One region of the Mesorhizobium sp. WSM4821 genome, then DNA from elsewhere that is predicted to be linked to it. Evidence: predicted binding sites of a transcription regulator. Region 1 holds the regulator's gene; each other region holds the start of a gene.

Region 1 (5,747 bases):
CTGCTTGGACTTGCCGTATTCCTGAATTTCTTCGGCCTGCCGCGCTCGGCCCCGGTGGTCGGCGGCATGGTGCTGGCGCTGATGACGCTGCCGATCATCATTATCGCCTCACGCGCTTCGCTACGCGCCGTGCCACCATCCATCCGCGAGGCGGCGCTTGGCATCGGAGCGTCCAAGGTCCAAACCGTATTCCATCACGTCCTGCCGCTGGCGATGCCGGGTATCATGACCGGCACCATCCTCGGAATGGCGCATGCGCTGGGCGAGACCGCGCCGTTGCTGATGATCGGCATGGTCGCCTTCATCGTCGACATCCCCGGCGGCTTCACCGATCCCGCGACGATCCTTCCCGTGCAGATATTCATGTGGGCCGATTTCCCGGAAGCCGGGTTCCAGCAGAAGACTTCGGCGGCGATTTTGATCTTGCTGCTGTTTTTGGTCATCATGAATGCCATTGCGGTGATACTGCGCAGGCGCTTCGAGCGGCGCTGGTAAGGAGTAGAGGATATGAACATCATGACGGAAGCCAGCGTCGAACAGAAACTGGGTAGCGGGACCAACGAACCTTCGATCAAGATGAAGGGCGCAAAGGTCTCCGTTCATTACGGCGAGAAGCGAGCCCTGTTCGACGTGGATCTCGATGTCCGTGAAAACCAGGTGACGGCGTTGATCGGCCCATCGGGCTGCGGCAAGTCGACCTTTCTGCGCTGCCTGAACCGGATGAACGACACGATCCCGATCGCCCGGGTCACCGGCAAGATCACGCTCGACAGCGAGGATATCTACGACCCGAAAATCGACGTCGTCGAACTCAGGGCTCGCGTCGGCATGGTGTTCCAGAAGCCGAACCCGTTTCCGAAGTCGATCTACGAAAACGTCGCCTACGGTCCACGCATTCACGGCCTGGCTAGGAGTAAGGCGGAGTTGGACGGCATCGTCGAATCGAGCCTGAAGAAGGCCGGCCTGTTCAACGAGGTCAAGGATCGCCTGCTCGAGTCGGGCACTGGTCTCTCCGGCGGACAGCAGCAGCGCCTGTGCATCGCGCGCGCCATCGCGGTGTCGCCGGAGGTGATCCTGATGGACGAGCCGTGTTCGGCGCTTGATCCGATCGCCACCGCCCGCGTCGAGGAACTGATCGACGAACTGCGCCAGAACTACACGATCGTCATCGTCACTCATTCGATGCAGCAGGCAGCGCGCGTGTCGCAGCGCACGGCCATGTTCCACCTCGGCTATCTGGTCGAGGAGGGCGCGACCGACAAGATGTTCACCAATCCCGACGACAAACGCACCCAGGACTACATCACCGGCCGGTTCGGTTGAGCGGCGGCGAATTTCGAACACGAGGACAGTATCATGGGTGAACACACCGTCGCATCTTTCGACGAGGAATTGGAGCACATCGACCGGCTGCTCCGCGACATGGACGAGCTAGCCGCCGCGATGGTCGCGGCGTCAATCCGCGCGTTGCTAGCTTCGGACAATGCGATGGCGCAGCGCGTCGTCTCGGACGACACGATCATGGATGCGCGGCAGCGCGAACTCGACGATAGCGCGATCACGCTGATCGCCAAGCGGCAGCCGATGGCGCAGGATCTGCGTGCCGTGGTCGGCGCAATCCGCATGGCGGGCGATCTCGAGCGGATCGGCGACCTGGCCAAGAACATAGCCAAGCGGGTCAGCGCCGTCGGACAGAGCGCCACGCCACGCAATCTCTCGCACGGTATCGACGCCATGGCGGATCTCGTTCTCGAGCAGCTCCGCGGCGTGGTCGAGCACTATGTCTCGCGCAACGCCGACGCGTTGAAGGAACTGCGCGCCGCCGACGAGAGGATCGACGTGAAATACACGGCGGTGTTTCGCGAGCTCCTGACCTACATGATGGAGGATCCGCGTAACATAACCGCCTGCACGCACCTTCTATTCTGCGCCAAGAATCTCGAGCGTATCGGTGATCATGTCACCAACGTTGCCGAAAACGCCTACTATGTCGTGACCGGGAATCAATTGCCGGCGGACCGCCCGAAGCTCGACGAGACGACAATGTCGGCGCCGGCGACATGACAGGGGTAACCGGCCGATGATCGCGCCGCGCATCATGGTGGTGGAGGATGAAGAGCCTCTAGGCGTCCTCCTCCGCTACAATCTCGAATCCGAAGGCTATCAAGTCGAGGTGGTGACACGCGGCGACGAGGCCGAGATCCGGCTGCAGGAGAACGTGCCCGATCTTCTGGTGCTGGACTGGATGGTGCCGGCGATTTCCGGCATCGAGCTTTGCCGGCGTCTTCGGGTGCGTCCCGAAACCGAGCGGCTGCCGATCATCATGCTGACCGCCCGCGGGGAGGAGAGCGACCGGGTGCGCGGCCTTTCCACCGGAGCGGACGACTATCTGGTCAAGCCCTTCTCGACACCGGAATTCATGGCCAGGGTCAAGGCGCTGCTGCGTCGCGCCAAGCCGGAAGTGCTGTCCAGCGTTCTCAAGGTCGGCGACATCGTGCTCGATCGCGAATCGCACCGGGTCTATCGCAAGAAGAGTGAGATCCGGCTCGGACCGACCGAGTTCCGGCTGCTCGAATTCATGATGCGGCATCCCGGCCGCGTGTTCTCGCGCAGCCAGCTGCTCGACAATGTCTGGGGCGAGACGATCTACATCGACGAACGCACGGTGGACGTCCATGTCGGCCGGCTGCGCAAGGCGGTCAACAATGGTCGCATGCCTGATGTCATCCGCACCATCCGCGGTGCCGGCTACGCGATCAGGGAAGACTAGCTCCACGGCGCGAAGGTTCTGACAGTCGGATGTGCTGCGTTGGCGGATCGCATGTCTTGGCGGCTATCGAAAACGCCCATTGCTTCGCCCAGGGATGACGAAGTTGGGCCTCCCGCGCTCTTCGGTCAAACTCAAGCCACGTTCTTCCCCGCTGAGCCTCCTCTCGCCTGCACGCCCGGCGCGAAAATCTCCTGGTCGACGAAGCTTAGCGCCCGCATGGCGCAGCCTTCGCGGATCAGCGGCAGCTCGTTCGGCTCGGTGTCGAAGGAAATCGAACCCGAATGCTGGCCGCCGGCGGTCTGGGCGATGGCTTCGCGCAGGGCCGGCTCGATCAGGTCGAAAGCGGCGGCACTGGCGCCGACCATGGCGACCGGCGCCGGATCGATCAGTGCGAACAGGCTGCCGAGCCCAAAGCCGAGCGCTTCGCCGGCCTTGCGGTAGGCTTCGCGCTCCGGTCCGTCCGTCTCGCGCGCCCGGGCGGCGAGCGCCCGCATGTCGGCATCGCTGACATCGGCGACCGGCTCGGTGTTTTCGCTCAACTGCCTAGCGTTGCGCCAGATGGCGTAGTTGCCGGCATAGGCCTCGACGCAGCCGCGCCGCCCGCAGCGGCAGAGCGCGCCGCCCGGGCGATGGATCATGTGGCCGAATTCGCCGCCCGAGGAATGAGTGCCGGTGAACAGTTCGCCTTTCAGCACCAGCCCCATACCGATGCCGTGCGAGAGCAGGATGGCGATAAAATCGTCGCGGTAACGATCCGGGTCGCGCCAGCGCAGCGCCACGGCCATCATGTTGCAGTCGTTCTCCATGGTGGCCGGGATGCCGAACTGGTCTTCCAGAATGTCGGCGAAAGCGATGTTCGTCTGCGGCGTGATCGGCGACCACAGCATGGCTCGCGCATGGGAATCGGTGATGCCCTGGATCGCCAGCGCGATGCGCGCGACGCTTTGGACATCGAGGTCGGGATCCTTGAGCCGGCGCCGGACGATGGCGACGCATTCGCCGATCAGTGCGTCGCGCGACATGGTCAGCGTGTCCAGCCGGCGCTGTTCCTCGGCGACCACTTGCCCGGCATAATCGATGACGGCGACCGAAAGGAAATTCAACGACAACACGACGGCCAATACCTTAGCCGCTTCCGGATTGAGGCTGAGGCCGACCTGCGGCCGGCCGCGTTTCAGCGAAACGGTCTCGCTTGCCCTGCTCTCGGCAAGGATGCCCTCGTGGATAAGGTCGGAAGAGATCGCCGATATCGTCGAATGGCTGAGGCCGGTAGTCGCCGCGATCTCAGTTCGCGACGGATGGCCGGCCCGGCGCACGGCCGAAATCACCATCCCCCGGTTGCGCCGGCGCAAATCGTCGTGGCGGATTCCGACCGACATGTCTTGCGTTCCTCCCGGTCGTCCTCGCGGCCTCTCGTGATGCGAAGGCCGTCGGCGACACCAGGCAAATATTGGCAGAAGCCGACAGCCCTGTCATTATTTATTCCGAGACTCGAAAAAACGCCGGGCAGGACATCAAAATCCATCAGAATTGATGTTGACAGCGCTTCGGCGTTCGACCAGTATTTTTTCGAGGCTCGAAAAAATAGAGCCTTTTGTGCCGGCCTTTGGGCCAGTTTGGTCGCGCCGTACGTGGCGCAGGGAGGAATACCATGAAGAGATTCACAGCCGTCATCCTGGCGGGGGTCGCCATGTCGCTGACGCTCGCGTCGGTCGCGCAGGCGAAGGACAAGGTCATTGGCGTTTCGTGGTCCAACTTCCAGGAAGAGCGTTGGAAGACCGACGAGGCCGCCATGAAGGCAGCGATCGAGGCCGCCGGCGACAAGTATATTTCCGCCGATGCGCAATCCAATCCCGGCAAGCAGTTGACCGATGTCGAGAGCCTGATCTCGCAAGGCGCCAACGCGCTGATCATCCTTGCGCAGGATGCCTCGGCCATCGGACCTGCGGTGCAGAAGGCGCTGGACGAAGGCATTCCGGTCGTCGGCTATGACCGGCTGATCGAGAACAAGGACGTCTTCTATCTGACCTTCGACAATCAGGAAGTCGGGCGCATGCAGGCCCGCGAAGTGTTCAAAGTGGCGCCGGAAGGCAATTACGTCTTCATCAAGGGCTCGGGCGCCGACCCGAATGCCGATTTTCTGTTCGCCGGCTCCATGGAAGTGCTCAAGGAGGCCATCGACAGCGGCAAGATCAAGAATGTCGGCGAAGCCTATACGGACGGCTGGCTTCCCGCCAACGCCCAGAAGAACATGGAACAGTTCCTGACCGCCAACGACAATAAGGTCGATGCGGTGGTTGCCGCCAATGACGGCACCGCCGGCGGCGTCGTCGCCGCGCTGACGGCGCAGGGCCTGGCCGGATCCGTCCCGGTGTCGGGCCAGGACGGCGATCACGCGGCGCTGAACCGCATCGCGCTCGGCACACAGACCGTATCGGTGTGGAAGGATGCGCGCGAACTCGGCAAGAACGCTGCCGAGATCGCCTCGCAACTTGCCGACGGCAAGCAGATGACCGACATTGCGGCCGCAAAGGACTTCACCACGCCGGGCGGCAATGCCGTCAAGTCGCTGTTCCTGACGCCGATTGCTATCACCAAGGACAATCTCAACGTCGTCATCGACGCCGGCTGGATCACCAAGGACGCGGTTTGCGCGGGCGTCGCCGCCGGCAGCGTGGCGGTCTGCAACTGATCTCGATCACTTCGCAAGGAAACGAACGCCGCGGCTGTCAGTCGCGGCGTTTTCAAAAGGGCTTTCCGCTTCAAATGGCTTCCGCTTCAAATGATTGGGGAAAGCCGGTGGCATCGTGTTCCGGCATCCGCGCCAGACGGCAACCCGGTGGGAGGACTTCATGACCGACACGGCATCCAACCCACCGGCCGCCAGAACGGCCGAAGACCGGGCGCGTGATTCCGAACTCAGCGCCGTCGGACGGTTCCTCAAGGCAACCGAGCTCGATATACGCATGCTCGGCAT
Region 2 (5,747 bases), 3.2 Mb from region 1:
CGCAGCATTACGGATCATTTCGAGCAGTGACGGATATCGCCGGTGCGTATCGCCAGCTGGCAGATCGAGGAGCCCGTCACTGAGGCACAGCGAGCGAAGCGCAAACCTATGCTCCAGATTGCTCGGAGGCCAAAAGGGGGGCAGGTCTCAGAGCCGGATCGCCACCTGCGTCCCGGTCATGCCGCTTGTCATGCTTACCTGACCGCGGTGGTTCGCAACGATCTGCTTCACCAGGCTCAAACCAAGGCCCGCCCCGGTGCTTCGCGGGGTGATGCGATAGAAGGGCTCAAAAACCAGCTCCCGATGCTCCGCCGGTATGCCTGGTCCTTCATCGGCCACGTTGATCTCTCCGTCGGCTGAGACCGAGATGGTGATCATTCCGGCATTGCCGCCATGGTCGACTGCATTGCGAACCAGGTTGCTGATCGCTCTCGGCAAAGCGGAAGGACTGCCGCGCCGCTGGAGGCTTTCCACGTCACATTCAAAAGAAATCTGATAGCCGGCGGCGATCGCCAGCGGTGCGAGGTCGGCAACGGCGGTCCGTGCGATTTCGACGAGATCGACCGTTTCATGCAGGTCGGCCGCCTGGTCGTTGCGCTCAAAATCGAGGAGCTGTTCGGCGGTCTCAGCCAGACGAGCAACGTCGGCCAACAATCGCCGGCGATCCTGGCCCTCGGGCATCCCATCGATCCGCGTCTGCATGATGGCGATGGGTGTTCTGAGCTCATGCGCCGCATCGATCAGGAAACGCTGCCGTTTTCGGAACTCGTTCTCGAGCCGCTCGAGCGTTCCGTTGAACGCGGTCACCAGCGGAGCGACTTCCTTGGGAATACCGTCCACCGGCAGCCGTACTCCGTACCGGCGCGGTTCGATCTGCGATGCCTTGTCGGCGACGTCGCTCACACCGGCCAAGCCGCGCCCAACGATGCGGGGGACGGCAAGGAAGATCGCAGGCAAGGCAATCGCGATCAAAGGGATGTAGATCGGGTAACTGTGGGCCAGAATGGCGAGACCGGGCCAGCCTTTGTCAGCGAAGCCGCCAAAAAGAATCCGGACCTCACCCGCCACAGTCTCGACGTTTTCGACCGAGGCAATCTCATCTGTTCCGGCCGATCCCCTGATATCTGCGTCCTGGAACAGGTGCGCCAGATGGACGAGCTCAGCATAGGCTGCGGGAATGGTGCCGTAGGATATGGAAGCACCGTCCGTGGTGGCCACGACGTACCAAAGTCCACTGTTCTGTTGCTTAAGCGACTTCAGCTCCGGCGTATCGCGTATTCCTAACTTTCCTTGCGGGTCGCGTTCAACGGCCCCGACCATCAGCGAGGTGATTTTGCGCTCCATGGCGAAGTTCGGCGACATGACCGTAGTCGCCCACATGCAAAGCCCGATGATCACTGCGGCGACCACGGCGACGATGACGAGGCTGAGCTGCCAGCTGAGCTTCCACCAAAGTGAGGGGTTCGACATGTTCGCCTCGGGCATCATTCTTCCTTCAGGAGATATCCGACGCCCCGGATGTTGTGGATCGCAATGCCGGCGCCAGCATCCAGCAGCCGCTTGCGCAGCCTGGAAATATGCGCATCGAGCGCGTTCGACTGGATCTCTTCCTCGTAATTGTAGACCGCCGCCTCGAGCGTCGACCGAAGGACGGTTCTGTCCTTCCGCTTGGCCAGCGCTGCCAGAACGAGAAGTTCGCGTCTGGGCAGGTCGAGCGGGATCGCCTCGACGGTCACGCTCAAATGCAGGGGATCGATCGCCATTCGACCCACGGTGATGTGAAGTTCCGTCAGGCTTGCCGGCCGCCGTAGAACAGCCCGCAACCGAGCCATCAGCTCTTCGACGAGAAACGGCTTGCCCAGATAATCGTCAGCGCCGACGTCGAGACCTTCGACGCGTTCCATTGGCTCGTTGCGCGCCGTCAGCACGAGGATCGGCGTGTCGGTTCCCGTCCGCCGCAACTGCGGGATAAAGGTCAATCCCTCGCCGTCGGGCAAGCGGCGGTCCAGAAGGATCGCATCGTAAATGTTCTGGCGCGTCAATTCGATTGCGTCAGCGAGATGGATCGTGTGGTCGGTGACGACGCCGTGCTTGCCCAGCGCCACCGACAGCGCATCCGCCATTTCCTTCTCGTCCTCTATCAGTAGGATTCTCATCGCCTTCCCGCTTTTTCCGCAACCGGTGTTTCCACCACCAAGATTGCAGCAGCATTGCGGAAGGGCAGTCAGCTAATGCTGCCGCGGATGCAGAATCCCGAAACCACAGCCGCGGCGATCCTTCAGATGTCATCCCGGTAAAGAACCAGATCGGCCGGGCCGAACCGGTCTTTTGCCGTGAACTGCTGGTGCCAATAGGGGTAGAGCACTGGCGGCCTGCTCACCGCATCGAGCCGTTTGCGTTCGTCGTCGGCAAGCACCAGGCTTGCAGCGGCGATGTTGTCCCTGAACTGCGCTTCGGTCCGGCCGCCGATCACCAGCGAACTGACGGCAGGCCGGCCGAGCAGCCAGGCAAGCGCCACCTGCGCCGCCGACACACCATGGCTCTCGGCGATCTCGACAAGGACATCGACGATCCGCCACAGCCGGTCCTCGTCACGGATCGGCGGTTCCGACCAGCCGCTGAGCTGGCGCGAGGTCGCCTGGTCGCGGTGGTATTTGCCGGACAGCAATCCACCGGCAAGCGGGCTCCATACCAGCACGCCAAGCCCCTGGTCGACGGAGATCGGCAGCAGCTCGTACTCGGCTTCGCGCGCTTCTAGCGTGTAGTGGATCTGCTGGGTGACGAAGCGCGGCTGGTGCTGGCGGTCGCTGATCCCCAGCGCCTTCATCACCTGCCAGCCGGAATAGTTCGAACAGCCGACATAGCGGACCTTGCCCTGGCTGACGAGCGTGTCGAGCGCGGCGATGGTTTCCTCGAGCGGCGTCGTGCCGTCCCATTCGTGCAGGAAATAGATGTCGATGACATCGGTCTTGAGGCGCTTCAGGCTCTTCTCGCACTCGCGGATCAGATGATAGCGCGACAGGCCCTCGTCGTTGGGGCCGGTGCCGATCCGCATGCGCGCTTTCGAGGCGATCAGTACGTCGCCCTTGCGTTTGCCGCCGAGCGCTTCGCCGATGATCTCTTCCGAAAGCCCGTTCGAATAGACATTGGCCGTGTCGATGACGTTGATGCCGGCGTCGATGCAGAGGTCGATCATCCGGCGCGCCTCGTCGAGATCGGTCTTGCCGACCGCCGAAAATGCGCCGGCGCCGCCGAAGGTCATGGTGCCCATGGTCAGCGTCGAAACCTTCAGCCCGGAACGGCCGAGTGTGCGGTATTCCATGTCAGATCCTCACGATTGTGTTGGGAGAGGGCTTCAAGGGCAGCCCGAAATAAGCCTGGCATTTGTAGGACAATTCGCACGGCTTGTCGCCCCGTGACGCAAGACGGAGCGATCACATCTCGCGGATCGGAAGCGCGTGAAGGGCACGCGGGCCAGCTGCAATAAAACCGTCATTGCCGGCCTGTATGCAAGTCGGCTCAGGAGTCCATCTCGGCCGGCAGGCCGGGCGGCGGGGCGCCCGGCAGGGGCTTGCACGCGGAGCAGCGCAAATGACCGAATCGAAACAGAATTCCCCGGCCAGGGATTGGCTGGAAGCGGAGCTCGCGGACACGCTCGACGAAAACTACGAGCTGGAAATGTCGGAACCGGCGCTGTCACTGGAAATCGCAAAAATCTACAAGAACGCGCATCCGCCGTCGATGGATCGCATGCAATATTTTCGCGACCTGATCACGCTGCAATCCGAATTGATCAAGCTGCAGTCCTGGGTGGCCTACCACAAGAAGAAGCTGGTGGTGGTTTTCGAGGGCCGCGACTCGGCAGGCAAGGGCGGCGTCATCAAGCGCATCACCCAGCGGCTCAACCCGCGCATCTGCCGCGTCGTCGCGCTGCCGGCGCCGACCGAGCGCGAGAAGTCGCAATGGTATTTCCAGCGCTACGTTCCGCATCTGCCGGCAGGCGGCGAGATCGTTCTGTTCGACCGGTCCTGGTACAACCGTTCCGGCGTCGAGCGCGTGATGGGCTTCGCCCAGCCCGATCAGGTCGAGGAGTTCTTCCGCGACGTCCCGGAGTTCGAGCGCATGCTCGTTCGTTCCGGCGTCACGCTGGTCAAATACTGGTTCTCCATCACCGACGAGGAGCAGCAGATGCGCTTCCTGATGCGCATCCACGACCCGATGAAGCAGTGGAAGCTTTCGCCGATGGACCTGCAGTCGCGCGTGCGCTGGGAGCAGTACACCAAGGCCAAGGAAGAGACGTTCGCCCGCACCAACATTCCCGAAGCCCCCTGGTTCATCGTCGAGGGCAACGACAAGAAGCGGGCGCGTCTGAACTGCATCGACCATCTCCTCAAGCAGATGCCCTATGAGGAAGTCCCGCACGAGGAGATCACGCTGCCCGAGCGCGTCTTCAATCCCGAATACGAGCGCCAGGTGCTGCCGCGCGAGCTGTATGTGCCGGAGAAGTATTGAGCGCTAGCTGGGTGCGCCGCGGTCATCGAGGCGCCCACGCTACAGATGCGCGTCAGCCCTTCAGCATCTCCGCCACCTCGGGCGCGAAGTAGGTCAGAATCCCGTCGCAGCCGGCGCGCTTGAAGGCCAGCAGCGATTCCAGCATTGCCTTGTCGCCGTCGATCCAGCCATTGGCGGCGGCCGCCTTGATCATCGAATATTCGCCCGATACCTGATAGGCGAAGGTCGGTATCCGGAATTCGTCCTTCAGCCGTCGGATGATGTCGAGATAGGGCAGGCCCGGCTTGACCATCAGCATGTCGGCGCCCTCGGCTAGGTCCTGCTCGGCCTCGCGCACGGCCTCGTCGGAATTGGCGTGGTCGAGATAGTAGGTCTTCTTGTCGCCCTTGAGCAGCCCGGCGGTGCCGACCGCCTCGCGATAAGGACCGTAGAAGGCGGAGGCGAACTTCGTCGCGTAGGACATGATCGCCACGTCCTGAAAACCGTTGGCGTCGAGCGCATCGCGAATGGCGCCGATGCGGCCGTCCATCATGTCGGACGGGGCAATGATATCGGCGCCCGCCGCGGCCTGGATGACGGCAGCCGCCGTGACCTGCTCCACGGACTGGTCGTTGACGATGATGCCGTCGCGCAAGATGCCGTCGTGGCCATGCGAGGTGAAAGGATCGAGCGCCGCGTCGGTGATGATGCCGATCTCGGGCACCGCATGCTTGATGGCGCGCGTAGCGCGGTTGATGACGTTTTCCGGGTCGAGGATGTGCGATCCGGTCTCGTCGCGCCGGCCGAGCTCGACATTGGGGAAGGTGGCGATCGCCGGAATGCCGAGCTTTGCCGCGCGCTCGGCCTGCTTGATGGCTAGGTCGAGCGACAGCCGGAAGACGCCGGGCATGGCAGCGATCGGTTCGCGGATATTTTTCCCGTCGACGACGAAAATCGGCCAGATCAAATCGTCGACACTCAGCCGGTTCTCCTGGACGAGGCGGCGCGACCAGTCGGCCTTGCGCATGCGGCGCAAACGGCGGCTGCCGGTGATCTCGTCGACGCTGCGCGCGCCGGCAGGCTTTGCTGGGTCGAATTTATTCATCGCCAAAACTCCGGATCGGGCAGCTTTACCACGAGCCTTCGCCGCTGACCAATGCGACACGATTGTGCCAGCTTTCCAGCTTGGGTTCCTCGCCCCATGGAATGGGGGAGGCTCGGCGAAGCCGAGACGGAGAGGGGGAACTGCGCCCTGC
Region 3 (5,747 bases), 1.4 Mb from region 1:
AAAGGCGATAACCTCCGAAACCGCCGCGATCCTGATAGAGCCGGTGCAGGGTGAGGGCGGTATCCGCCCGGTGCCGACGCAGTCGCTGAAGCGGTTGAGGCAACTTTGCGAGCAGCATGGCCTGCTCCTGATCTACGACGAGGTCCAGTGCGGCATCGGCCGCACCGGCAAGCTGTTCGCGCATGAATGGGCCGGCGTCACGCCCGACATCATGGCGATCGCCAAGGGTATCGGCGGCGGCTTCCCGATGGGTGCATGCCTCGCCACCGGCGAGGCGGCCGCAGGCATGACTGCCGGCGTGCACGGCACCACTTTCGGCGGCAATCCGCTGGCGATGGCGGTCGGCAACGCCGTGCTCGACGTGGTGCTGGAAGACGGGTTCCTGGAGGATGTCCAGCGCAAGGCGCTGTTGCTGAAGCAGGGGCTGGCGGGTATCGCCGACGAATTTCCTGATGTCATCGAAGACATCAGGGGCACTGGCCTGATGCTCGGCCTGAAATGCGTCATGCCCAACACCAAGGTGAACGCGGCGTTGCGCGACCAGCATCTGCTGGCGGTTCCGGCCGGCGACAACGTCATTCGCCTGCTGCCTCCGCTCACCGTCACCGACGCCGAGATCCGTGAGGCGCTCGACCGCATTCGCGCCGGCGCCCGGGGCTTGGCCGATGCCATCGCCGCGGCTGCCGCGAAGTAATCCTGGAACCAGCCCTGATGAGCCTTCGCCACTTCACCGATCTTTCCGCCGTTTCCGAGGACGATCTGCGCTTCATGCTGGACGATGCGGTCGCTCGAAAGGCAAGGCTCAAGGCTGGCGAGCGGGCAAAACCGCTCGAAGGCAAGGTGCTGGCGATGATCTTCGACAAGCCGTCGACGCGCACGCGTGTGTCCTTCGACGTCGGCATGCGCCAGCTCGGCGGCGAGACCATCATGCTGACCGGCACCGAGATGCAGCTCGGCCGCTCCGAAACCATCGCGGACACGGCCAAGGTGCTGTCGCGTTATGTCGATGCGATCATGATCCGCACCACATCGCATGACCGGTTGCTGGAGCTGACCGAGAACGCCACCGTTCCGGTCATCAATGGGCTGACCGACGACACCCATCCCTGCCAGCTGATGGCTGACATCATGACCTTCGAGGAGCATCGCGGTCCGGTTGCCGGCAAGACGATTGCCTGGACCGGTGACGGCAACAATGTGCTGCATTCCCTGCTGGAAGCCTCGGCACGATTTCGGTTCAATCTGAATGTCGCGGTGCCGGAAGGCAGCGAGCCGGCACAGAGGCATATCGACTGGTCGAAGACGCATGGCGGCAAGTTGAACTTCACCCGCTCGCCCGAGGAGGCCGTTCACGAGGCCGATTGCGTCGTCACCGACTGCTGGGTGTCGATGGGCCAGGAGCACCGTGCCCGCGGCCACAACGTCTTCTTGCCCTACCAGGTCAATGCGACGCTGATGGCGAAGGCAAAGCCGGACGCATTGTTCATGCACTGCCTGCCGGCGCATCGCGGCGAGGAGGTCACCGACGAGGTCATCGACGGGCCGCATTCGGTGGTGTTCGACGAAGCCGAGAACCGGCTCCACGCCCAGAAGGCGGTTCTGGCCTGGTGCCTGGGCGCTTGATCCGGGCAACCTTGATCCGGCGATGCGTGATGCCTATCTCAGGCGCATCACGTAAATCGAGCGCGTTTCGACGCATGCGCCCCGGAGGGCGGCATGGCCGCGCCCCGGAGCTTTGTCATGTTGGAAACTTATCAGTTGGCTGAACATCAACCCAAACTCGGCGAATTCGGCTACGCCGGGGACGATCACGTCGTGCCCTTCGAGGTCGGCCCGCTCGACGTGCGCGGCCGTACTGTCCAGCTCGGGCCGATGCTTGATGCGATCCTCAGCCGCCACGACTATCCCGAACCGGTCGCTCGTCTCCTCGCGGGAGCCTGCGTGCTGACGGTGCTGCTTGGCACCTCGCTCAAGTTCGAGGGCAAGTTCATCCTGCAGACCCGCACCGACGGACCGGTCGACATGCTGGTCGCGGATTTTTCTACGCCGCATGCGTTGCGCGCCTATGCGCGCTTCGACGCCGACCGGCTTGAGGCCTTGACTGCTGCCGGCGAGACGTCGCAGCAGACGCTGCTCGGCAGTGGCGTCCTGGCGCTGACCATCGACCAGGGCGCCCACACGCAGCGCTACCAGGGCATCGTCCAACTCGATGGCGAGACGCTGGAGGAGGCCGCGCGCACCTATTTCCGCCAGTCGGAACAGATCCCGACCGACCTCAGGCTTTCGGTCGCCAAGCTGTTGACGCCCGGCGTCGGCGGCGCGCGCGAGCAGTGGCGCGCCGGCGGCATCCTGGCGCAATTCCTGCCGCAATCGCCGGAACGCATGCGTGTGCCCGATCTTCCGGGCGGCGACGGCGATCCACGCGAGGAGATCCACGATCCGGCCGACAATTCCTGGCAGGAACTGCTGGCGTTGCTTGGCACCATCGAGCCGACCGAGCTGATCGACCCTACGATCGGCGCCGAGCGGCTGCTTTACCGGCTGTTCCACGAGCATGGTGTTCGCGTCTTCGGCGGCGTTCCGGTCGCCGACCAGTGCTCATGCTCAAGGGAGAAGATCCGCGGCATCCTCGAAGGCTTTTCCGCCGAGGAGATCAGCGACAGCACCGAGGATGGCGGCATTCACGTCGCCTGCGAATTCTGCTCGAAGCAATATGACTTCGATCCGGCGGAGTTTGTAGCGGCGCAATAGACCATGATCCTGAATCGAAGGTCCGCGACAGCGAAATGTGGAAACCGGTTTTCGGAAAAGGTCATGGTCAATAAGAGATAGAGCCCCATCCCGATTCTATCGGGGTGGATCAGGCTCTAGCCGTCAGTTCACCGTGCGCCGCGTGCCTGGCAGGTCCAGCGAAAAGGCGGGGATGGCGATGTCGAACGTCTCACCCCGCTTGTTGCGCATCGTGTAGTGGCCGACCATGATGCCGGACGGCGTCGAGAGCGGGCAGCCGGACGTATATTGATAGCTATCGCCGGGGTTGAGTTCGGGCTGGTCGCCGACAACACCGGCGCCTCGCACTTCCTCGACCCGGCCGGTGCCGTCGGTGATGTGCCAGTAGCGTGACATCAACTGCACGAATTCGTCCGACTGGTTGTCGATCGTCACCTGGTAGCCCCAGACGTAACGGTTCTCCGACGGTTCCGAGCGATCCTCCAGATAGAACGGCCTGACCTGCACTTCGATGTTGCGGGTAACGGCGCTATACATGGGCTACTCCAAAACAATGCGAACGGGACCTTCGGCGCTCTCCGTGGCTTGGTCAACGGGATGTTTCCTGTCCTTGCCCGACCTCAAGGGCAGGTGCCGAAGAACAATGTCATTTAAGTGACACATGACAATGATGGTGTGCAGAGCCGGGCGACTCAGCATTCTCCCGAACTGCTGAAGACGGCCATCCTGCGGCCGGTCTTTTCCGGAGTGACCAGATATCGATGGAACTGACAGTCACAGCCGCCCTGCTTTCGACAGCTCTGCTTCTTTCAAATCTCGCCAGCATCCTGCTCGCCTCGCTGAAGCTGAAGCGGCCAAGCGAGGTTGCGCCGCCTACCGGCATGGCGCCGCCTGTGTCGATCGTCGTACCGTCGCGCGGCGTCGAGCCGTTTACCGAAGAAACGCTTGAGCGCGCCTTTTCACTCGACTGGCCGCGTTATGAACTCATCTTCTGCGTCGCCCATGCCGACGATCCCGTGGTCGAACCGATCACCAAGGCCATCGTCCGTTTTCCGGCCGTGTCGGCCCGGCTGCTCGTCGGCGATGACCGCATCAGCGGCAATCCGAAACTCAACAATTGCGTCAAGGGTTGGCAAGCGGCGCGTCACAAATGGGTCGTTCTTGCCGATTCCAACGTCCTTATGCCGAAGGACTATCTTCAGCATCTGATGGCCGCATGGCAGCCGGACACCGGCCTTGTCTGCTCGACGCCGATCGGCTCGCGGCCGGACCGGTTCTGGGCGGAGGTCGAATGCGCTTTCCTCAACACGCTGCAGGCGCGCTGGCAATATACCGGGGAGGCGCTCGGCCTCGGTTTCGCCCAGGGCAAGAGCATGTTGTGGAACAAGCCCATGCTCGAAGCCAATGGCGGTATCCGCGCGCTTGCCGCCGAGATTGCCGAGGATGCCGCGGCGACCAAGCTGGTCAACGGGCTCGGGCTGCACGTCAATCTGGTCGCCTCGCCCTTCGAGCAGCCGCTCGGTTTGCGCACATTTGGCGAAATCTGGTCGCGCCAGGCCCGCTGGGCACGCTTGCGTCGCGTCACCTTCCCGCAGTTCTTCGCGCCCGAAGTCCTGGTCGGCGCGACGCCGCCGCTGGTGCTTGCGCTGGTTGCAGCGGCCGGCGCCGGCTTCAGTCTGCCGGCAACCGCCCTTGCCGTGCTGATGGCTGCCTATCTCCCGGAATGCGCCCTGGCCTCGGCCAAGGGCTGGCACCTGTCTCTGCGCATGATCCCGGCGATGATCGTACGGGATGTGATGCTTCCCGCCATTTGGGCGCGAGGCTGGTTCGGCGGTGCCGTCGACTGGCGCGGCAATGCAATGACCATCCAGACCAAAACCGTCGCGGAGCTGGAAGAGACACCGTCTGGCGCCTGAAGCCGCCCTATCCCTATTTGGCGGCGTTCAATGCCTGCTCGACGTCCGCAAGCAGATCGTCGGTGTCTTCCAGGCCGACAGACAGCCTGAGCGTGCCCGGCCCGATGCCGAGTTCGGCGCGTGCCTCGTCGCTCAGATTCTTGTGCGTCGTCGTCGCCGGATGGGTGATCAGGCTCTTGGCGTCGCCGAGATTATTGGAGATCAGCACGATATCCAGCGCGTTCTGGAAGGCGAAAGCCGCCTGCTTGCCGCCCTTGACGTCGAGGCAGATCAGCGTCGAGCCGCCTGACATCTGCTTCTTGACGACGGCCGCCTGCGGGTGATCGGCGCGGCCGGGATAGATGACACGGGCAATCTCCGGGCGCGCGGCGAGAAAATCCGCGATCCGGCCGGCACTTTCCGTTTGCTGGCGCACGCGCAGCGGCAGCGTCTCCAGGCCCTTCAGCAGCGTCCAGGCGTTGAACGGCGACAGGCTGGGACCGGTGTGGCGGAAATAGTCGTGCAGGTTCTCGTCGATCCACTTCTTGTCTGACAGGATGATGCCGCCGAGACAGCGCCCCTGGCCATCGATGTGCTTGGTCGCCGAATAGACGACGATATGGGCGCCGAGCTGCAATGGCTTCTGCTGCAAGGGCGTGGCGAAGACATTGTCGACGATCAGCCGCGCGCCGATCGAATTGGCGAGCGAGGCGACGGCGGCGATATCGACGACTTCCAGCGTAGGATTGGTCGGGCTTTCCAGGAAGAACACCTTGGTGTTGGGTCTGACCGCCTTTTCCCAATTGGCGATGTCGGTGCCGTCGACCAGCGTCGCCTCGATGCCGTATCTCGGCGCCAGCGTCTCGACCACCCAGCGGCAGGAGCCGAACAGGGCGCGCGCCGCCACGATATGGTCGCCGGCCTTGGCGCTGCACAGCAACGCCGCCGTCACCGCCGCCATGCCGGATGCCGTGGCGCGGGCATCTTCGGCGCCTTCCAGCGCGCACATCCGCTTTTCGAACATGTCGACCGTCGGATTGGCGTAGCGCGAATAGATGAAGCCTGGCTCCTCGCCCTTGAAGCGCGCTTCCGCCGCTTGCGCCGTGTCGTAGACATAGCCTT

What was found. Region 1 encodes PhoB, which activates phosphate uptake and scavenging genes when phosphate is short. Its sites were predicted from a motif close to TGTCATNNANCTGTCAT; they were not measured.
Region 2: the regulator PhoB is predicted to act here: its motif matches at 3,480-3,496, upstream of ppk2 (polyphosphate kinase 2).
Region 3: the regulator PhoB is predicted to act here: its motif matches at 3,375-3,391, upstream of AC0NID_RS02085 (ceramide glucosyltransferase).

The regions. Positions count from the first base shown of each region.
Region 1 is NZ_CM148371.1:1,840,586-1,846,332, forward strand. Features, by position in the region: gene pstA (phosphate ABC transporter permease PstA) at 1-495, shown strand, start outside; gene pstB (phosphate ABC transporter ATP-binding protein PstB) at 508-1,323, shown strand; gene phoU (phosphate signaling complex protein PhoU) at 1,357-2,064, shown strand; gene phoB (phosphate regulon transcriptional regulator PhoB) at 2,081-2,770, shown strand; gene AC0NID_RS08835 (ROK family protein) at 2,902-4,149, opposite strand; gene xylF (D-xylose ABC transporter substrate-binding protein) at 4,422-5,462, shown strand; gene AC0NID_RS08845 (sugar ABC transporter permease) at 5,623-5,747, shown strand, end outside.
Region 2 is NZ_CM148371.1:5,070,985-5,076,731, reverse strand. Features, by position in the region: gene AC0NID_RS24835 (DUF3313 domain-containing protein) at 1-8, opposite strand, end outside; gene AC0NID_RS24830 (sensor histidine kinase) at 148-1,485, opposite strand; gene AC0NID_RS24825 (response regulator transcription factor) at 1,485-2,156, opposite strand; gene AC0NID_RS24820 (aldo/keto reductase) at 2,279-3,322, opposite strand; gene ppk2 (polyphosphate kinase 2) at 3,592-4,512, shown strand; gene hemB (porphobilinogen synthase) at 4,565-5,596, opposite strand.
Region 3 is NZ_CM148371.1:464,491-470,237, reverse strand. Features, by position in the region: gene AC0NID_RS02105 (acetylornithine transaminase) at 1-694, shown strand, start outside; gene argF (ornithine carbamoyltransferase) at 712-1,623, shown strand; gene AC0NID_RS02095 (Hsp33 family molecular chaperone) at 1,717-2,751, shown strand; gene apaG (Co2+/Mg2+ efflux protein ApaG) at 2,875-3,267, opposite strand; gene AC0NID_RS02085 (ceramide glucosyltransferase) at 3,492-4,646, shown strand; gene AC0NID_RS02080 (O-succinylhomoserine sulfhydrylase) at 4,660-5,747, opposite strand, start outside.